Regions from separate parts of the Streptomyces sp. NPDC002032 genome, predicted to be linked through region 1. Evidence: riboswitches for the same ligand, from Rfam matches in the RefSeq annotation. Region 1 holds a riboswitch; each other region holds the start of a gene.
The links. Region 1 has a riboswitch for thiamine pyrophosphate ahead of thiC (phosphomethylpyrimidine synthase ThiC). Riboswitches for the same ligand answer to the same signal wherever they lie in the genome.

Region 1 (2,257 bases):
CATCCGCCCGACCACGACGACCGCGACCGCGAAGATCGCGGCCAGCAGCGCCATCGGGAGCTTGCGGTTCACGTCGATCACGGAGTACTGGAGGTCACGCGGCGCGTCCGGCGCGTACGCGACCACCACCTCCTGGCCCTTCTCCAACTGCCGCGGCGCGCCCGGCTGGATGATCTCGAAGAAGGCCCGGCCCTTCTCCGGTCCGCTGCCGACCTCGACGGTCGCCTTCTTGCACTCGCCGGTCTGCGCGGCCTGCGCCTCGCGTCCCTCGGGAGTGGAGGTGTCGCCGGTGGGCGGCACTTGGGAGGCGTTCACCGATTTGCAGTCGACCTTCGCCAAGGCGACGACCGTGCCCTGCTGGGTCTGGCGGTCGAAGCCCACCCCGGTCCGCTCGTGGGCCGGGGCGCCGCCCGGCCAGAGCACCGCCATGCCGATGAAGACGGCGGCGGCGAAGGGGATCAGCACGGCGGCGATGACCTTGCGCAGGTGCTTGGAGACCGGAGCCGCCGGCCCGTGGCCGTGGCTGTGGCCGTGCGCATGACCATGGGAGGCACCGGCCGCGGGTCCATGAGGCGCGTGGTCGTGACCGGTGTGGCCCTGGTGATCCGTGGGCTCGGTGGGGGGCTTCGTCGAGGACGTCACTGGCAGATCATCGCAAGAGATGAGGGGGCCCACTATTCAGCACGCCACAGATGACGCTAGCGTGGGGGCACCTTTGCACAACGCGGGAGCTCGGAGCACCGGGCTGAGAGGGCGCTGATCACCGTACGCGCATGAGAATGCGTACGGGAAGAGGCTGCGTCGACCGCCGAACCTGTTACCGGGTAATGCCGGCGTAGGGAGATCAGGTCTCATGACCATTCAGGACGCACGCACGCCTGCCGTCAGCCAGGACGCCGACGGCCAGACCGAGCGCCAGCCCGGCTGGCACAAGGGATACCTGGCGGGCTCCCGCCCGGACATCCGGGTGCCGGTCCGCCAGGTCCACCTCACCAACGGCAAGGACGTCACGCTCTACGACACGTCCGGTCCGTACACCGACCCGCAGATCGACACCGACGTCCGCCGGGGCCTGGCGCCCCTGCGCGAGAACTGGATCATCGGCCGCGGTGACACCGAGGAGTACGCGGGCCGTCCCGCACGCCCCGAGGACGACGGCATCAAGCACACCTCGCCCCGCGGCGGCCTCAAGAACCTCGACGCGGTCTTCCCGGGCCGTCCCCGGCTGCCCCGCCGTGGCCGCGGCGGCGCCGCCGTCACCCAGCTCGCGTACGCCCGCCGGGGCGAGATCACCCCGGAGATGGAGTACGTCGCGATCCGCGAGAACGTCTCCCCCGAGGTCGTCCGCGAAGAGATCGCCGCAGGTCGCGCCGTCCTTCCCGCGAACGTGAACCACCCGGAGATCGAGCCGATGATCATCGGCAAGCGGTTCCTGGTGAAGGTCAACGCCAACATCGGTAACTCCGCGGTCACCTCCTCCATCGAGGAGGAGGTCGACAAGATGACCTGGGCCACCAAGTGGGGCGCCGACACGGTCATGGACCTCTCGACCGGCCGCAACATCCACACCACCCGCGAGTGGGTGCTGCGCAACTCCCCCGTTCCGATCGGCACCGTGCCGCTGTACCAGGCGCTGGAGAAGGTCGACGGCCGGGCCGAGGAGCTGACCTGGGAGATCTACAAGGACACGGTCATCGAGCAGGCCGAGCAGGGCGTCGACTACATGACGGTCCACGCCGGAGTGCTGCTGCCCTACGTGCCGCTCACCGCCCGCCGCAAGACGGGCATCGTCTCGCGCGGCGGCTCGATCATGGCCGCGTGGTGCCTGGCGCACCACAAGGAGAACTTCCTCTACACGAACTTCGAGGAACTCTGCGACATCCTCGCGACCTACGACGTCACGTACTCGCTCGGTGACGGCCTGCGCCCCGGCTCCATCGCGGACGCCAACGACGCCGCGCAGTTCGCGGAGCTGAAGACGCTGGGCGAGCTGAACACGATCGCCAAGCGCCACAACGTGCAGACGATGATCGAGGGCCCGGGCCACGTCCCGATGCACAAGATCAAGGAGAACATCGACCTCCAGCAGGAGATCTGCGAAGAGGCGCCGTTCTACACGCTCGGCCCGCTGACCACGGACGTCGCGCCCGCGTACGACCACATCACCTCCGGCATCGGCGCCGCGATGATCGCCTGGTGGGGCACCGCGATGCTCTGCTACGTCACGCCCAAGGAGCACCTGGGCCTGCCGAACCGG
Region 2 (2,257 bases), on a different contig from region 1:
GTCAGCAGCACCCCGTTGCGGTAGTGCCCGGTGGCCAGGTGCAGCCCGGGCAGCTCGGTCGGGCCCAGCAGGGGCGCGTTGTCGGGGGAGCCGGGGCGCAGTCCGGCCCGGGTCTCGACCAGCGGGAGTTCGGTGATGCCGGGCACCAGGTCGTGGGCGTCGCGCAGGAGTTCGTAGACCCCGCCGGCGGTGACCGTGGTGTCCCAGCCGAGTTCCTCGCTGGTGGCGCCGACGACCAGTTCGCCGTTCTCGCGCGGCACCAGGTAGACGTGGCTCCCGCGCACGACGGCCCGTACGGTCCGGGACAGGAACGGCGCGTACGCGGCGGGCACCGACAGCCGCAGCACCTGGCCCTTCACGGGCCGCACCGGCACCGCCACCTCCGGCGGCACCCCGGCCAGCCGTCCGCTGAGCGACCCCGCGGCGAGGACGCTCTGGCCGGCGCGCAGCTCCGTACCGTCCTCCAGTACGGCGCCCAGCGCACGGTCGCCCCCGGTCAGCAGCCGGGCCGCGGCCGCCCGGTGCACCGCGACGCCGGCCCGCTCGCAGGCGGCGAGCAGCGCGGCGGCGAGCCGGCGGGGGTCCACCTGGTGGTCACCGTCGACGCGCAGCCCGCCGCGCACGCCCGGGGCCAGCATCGGCTCCAGGCGGCGGCACTCGCGGCCGGTGAGCCACTGCGAGTCCAGCCCGCAGCGGCGCTGGAGGGCGTGGAGTTCCCGCAGGTGGAGGCGGTCGTCGGCGTCGAGGGCGACGGCGAGGGTGCCGCAGGCCCGGTAGCCGATGTCCAGGCCCCCGCTGGCTTCCGCCAGTTCGGCCGCGAACTCGGGGTAGCGGGCGGCGGAGGCCACGTTGAGCCCGAGCAGGGTCTCCTCGCCGTAGTGCAGTTCGGTGACGGCGGCGAGCATGCCGGCCGCGACCCGGGCGGCGCCGCCGCCGGGGTCGGGGTCGGCCAGGGCGACGCGCAGTCCGCGCCGGGCGGCCCGCCAGGCGGTGACCAGGCCGATGAGGCCGCCCCCGATGACGAGGACGTCGGTTCCCGTCCGGGATGCCCCGGATGTTCCGGATGAGTGCATGGGCGTCCAGCCCCTCCCTTCGCCGGCATGACCCGGATCAGGTTCGTACGGTCGGAGGCCGTCCAGCCTCCCTCTCAGCCCGGTGCGCCCGGACTCCCGCGATAGGTACGGTGGCCAGACTAACCCCGCCGCGGGTGGCGGGTAAGGCTGCCTCCCCGCGCCGCGCGCCCGCGCCGCCCACCCGCGCCGCCGCCCCTGCCGCCCCGATCCCGCCCGCCCCTTGTTCCTGACGGGCCGTCAGTTCATTAGGCTGGGCGCGTGAGCGAGCAGACGCAGCAGACGAAGCCCGGTGTCGTGATCGTCGGCGCCGGAATGGCCGGGGTGCAGACCGCGGTGGCCCTGCGGGAACAGGGCTTCACCGGCCCCGTGACCCTCCTGGGCGCCGAACCCCACCAGCCCTACGACCGGCCCCCGCTGTCCAAGGCGGTGCTGCTCGGCAAGGCCGAGGACTCCGCGTTCGACGTGGCCTTCGACGTGGACTTCGAGGACCTCCGCATCGACCTGCGCCTGGGCGTCGAGGTCACCGGCGTACGGGCCGCCGAGCGCGAACTGGACACCCCGGCCGGCCCCCTCCCGTACGAGGTCCTCGTGCTGGCCACCGGCGCCGAGCCGCTGACCCTGCCCGGCGCCGCCGGCGTCCCGGGCGTGCACCTGCTGCGCACCCTCGACGACGCCGTCCGGCTGCGCCCCGTCCTGGCGGCGGCCCCCGACCTCGTCGTCGTCGGCGCGGGCTGGATCGGCGCCGAGTTCGCCACCGCCGCCCGCGGGGCGGGCTGCGCCGTCACGGTGGTCGAGGCGGCGGACCGGGTCCTGGCCGGGGCCCTGCCCGCCGAGGTGGCCGCCCCGATGGCCCGGTGGTACGCCGAGGCCGGCGCCACCCTGATCACCGGCGCCAAGGTGGCCGCCATCGAGGGGGGCGTGGTCCGGCTCGCCGACGGCCGGGAACTGGCGGCCGGGGCGGTGGTCGTCGGCATCGGCGCCCGCCCCGCCACGGCCTGGCTCGACGGCACCGGCATCGAGCGCGGCCCCGACGGCTCCATCACCGCCGACGCCCACCTGCGCACCTCCCTGCCCGGGGTGTACGCGGTGGGCGACTGCGCCTCCTTCCCGTCGGCCCGCTACGGGGCCCGCCTGCTGGTCCACCACTGGGACAACGCCCTCCAGGGCCCCCGGGCGGTCGCGGC
Region 3 (2,257 bases), on a different contig from region 1:
CCGGTCTGGACCGCAACCTCTCCACCGCCGAGATCGTGCACCAGATCGTCGACGGCATGCGCGCCCTGCGCGACGGCGAGGTCCCCGGTGGTCCGGCGCGCCTGTCCAACATCGTCTTCATGGGCATGGGCGAGCCGCTCGCCAACTACAACCGCGTGGTCGGCGCCATCCGCCGGCTCACCGACCCGGAGCCCGACGGCCTCGGCCTGTCGCAGCGCGGCATCACCGTCTCGACCGTCGGCCTGGTCCCGGCCATGCTGCGGTTCGCCGACGAGGGCTTCAAGTGCCGCCTCGCCGTCTCGCTGCACGCGCCGGACGACGAGCTGCGCGACACCCTCGTCCCGGTGAACACCCGCTGGAACGTCCGCGAGGTCCTGGGCGCGGCCTGGGAGTACGCGGAGAAGTCCGGCCGGCGCATCTCCATCGAGTACGCGCTGATCCGCGACATCAACGACCAGGCGTGGCGCGGTGACCTGCTCGGCCGGCTGCTCAAGGGCAAGCGCGTGCACGTCAACCTGATCCCGCTGAACCCGACGCCGGGCTCGAAGTGGACCGCCTCTCGTCCCGAGGACGAGAAGGCCTTCGTCGAGGCCATCGCGCGGCACGGCGTACCCGTGACCGTGCGGGACACCCGCGGTCAGGAGATCGACGGCGCGTGCGGCCAGCTGGCGGCCTCCGAGCGCTAGATTCCGGCCAGGAAGGCCCACAACCGGCCGCGGGGTACCCTGTGGCCGGACAACTTCATCATTCCGACAGGGGAGCGCCACAGCGCTGAGAGTGCGGTAACCGTCATCCGCAGACCCTCTGAACCTCGCCCCGGTCATTCGGGGTAGGAAGTTCGGTCATCACTCAAGCTGTTGCGCCCTGCCCGGCGTCCGCTCCCACAGAGCGCCGGGCAGGGCCGCGTCTTCTCCTGGACATCCCAGGAGGAATTCACCAGTGAGCACCACCAAGAAGATCGCGGGCGCCGCGCTCGCGGCCGCGCTGGGCATCACCACGCTCGGCGCCTGCGGCGGCGGCGACGCCAAGGACAAGCCGGCGGGGGCGGGCGACGCCCCGAAGTCCAAGACGGTCACCCTGGTCTCCCACGACTCCTTCAACGTGACCGACACGGTCCTCAAGGAGTTCGAGCAGCAGAGCGGCTACACCGTCAAGGTCCTGAAGTCCGGGGACGCCGGCGCCGCGCTGAACCAGGAGATCCTCACCAAGGGCTCCCCGCGCGGCGACGTCTTCTTCGGCGTCGACAACACGCTGCTCTCGCGCGCCCTCGACAACGGGATCTTCACCCCGTACCAGGCCAAGGGCCTCGACCAGGTCAAGCCGGAGTTCGTGCTCGACCAGCAGCACCGGGTCACCCCCGTCGACACCGGCGACATATGCGTCAACTACGACAAGCAGTACTTCGCCGACAAGAAGATCGCCCCGCCGCAGACCCTGGACGACCTGGTCAAGCCGGAGTACAAGAACCTGCTGGTCACCGAGAACGCCGCGACCTCCTCGCCCGGCCTCGGCTTCCTGCTCGCCTCCGTCGGCAAGTTCGGCGACGACGGCTGGAAGGACTACTGGAGCAAGCTGAAGGCCAACGGCGTCGAGGTCGTCGACGGGTGGGAGCAGGCCTACAACGAGCGCTTCTCCGGTTCCGCGGGCGGCAAGAAGGCCAAGGGCGACCGGCCGCTGGTCGTCTCGTACGCCTCCAGCCCGCCGGTCGAGGTCCTCTACGGCGAGCCCCAGCCGGCCGAGGCCCCCACGGGCGTGGCCACCGGCACCTGCTTCCGCCAGGTCGAATTCGCGGGCCTGCTCAAGGGCGCGAAGAACGAGGAGGGCGGCAAGGCCCTCGTCGACTTCCTGGTGAGCAAGAAGTTCCAGGAGGACATGCCGCTCCAGATGTTCGTGAACCCGGTGGTCAAGGACGCGAAGCTGCCGGAGGTGTTCACGAAGCACGGCGTGGTCGTCGAGAAGCCGGAAACGGTCGCCCCCGACACCATCGCCAAGAACCGTGAGCAGTGGGTCAAGGCATGGTCCGCGCTCGTCGTGAAGTAGTGCGGCAGGACTCCCCGAAGGAGGGCGGGCGCGCCACGGCCGTCCGGCTGGCCCTGATGGCCGTGCCGCTCGCCTTCTTCGGGCTGTTCTTCGCCTATCCCGTCGCCGCGATCGTCGGGCGCGGGCTCAAGACGGACGACGGCTGGCAGTTCGGCCGCATCGGCGAGGTCCTGGCCCGCCCCGACATCGCCGGCGTGCTGTGGTTCACCACCTGGCA

Region 2: linked by a shared signal. The riboswitch ahead of thiO (glycine oxidase ThiO) and the one ahead of thiC (phosphomethylpyrimidine synthase ThiC) in region 1 are both predicted to bind thiamine pyrophosphate.
Region 3: linked by a shared signal. The riboswitch ahead of ACFYYT_RS07730 (thiamine ABC transporter substrate-binding protein) and the one ahead of thiC (phosphomethylpyrimidine synthase ThiC) in region 1 are both predicted to bind thiamine pyrophosphate.

Annotation. Positions count from the first base shown of each region.
Region 1 is NZ_JBIASM010000006.1:7,235-9,491, reverse strand. It holds gene ACFYYT_RS15975 (YibE/F family protein) at 1-675, opposite strand, end outside; TPP riboswitch at 715-859, shown strand; gene thiC (phosphomethylpyrimidine synthase ThiC) at 854-2,257, shown strand, end outside.
Region 2 is NZ_JBIASM010000007.1:100,094-102,350, forward strand. It holds gene thiO (glycine oxidase ThiO) at 1-1,073, opposite strand, end outside; TPP riboswitch at 1,071-1,183, opposite strand; gene ACFYYT_RS18365 (FAD-dependent oxidoreductase) at 1,332-2,257, shown strand, end outside.
Region 3 is NZ_JBIASM010000002.1:791,818-794,074, forward strand. It holds gene rlmN (23S rRNA (adenine(2503)-C(2))-methyltransferase RlmN) at 1-686, shown strand, start outside; TPP riboswitch at 745-854, shown strand; gene ACFYYT_RS07730 (thiamine ABC transporter substrate-binding protein) at 940-2,040, shown strand; gene ACFYYT_RS07735 (iron ABC transporter permease) at 2,097-2,257, shown strand, end outside.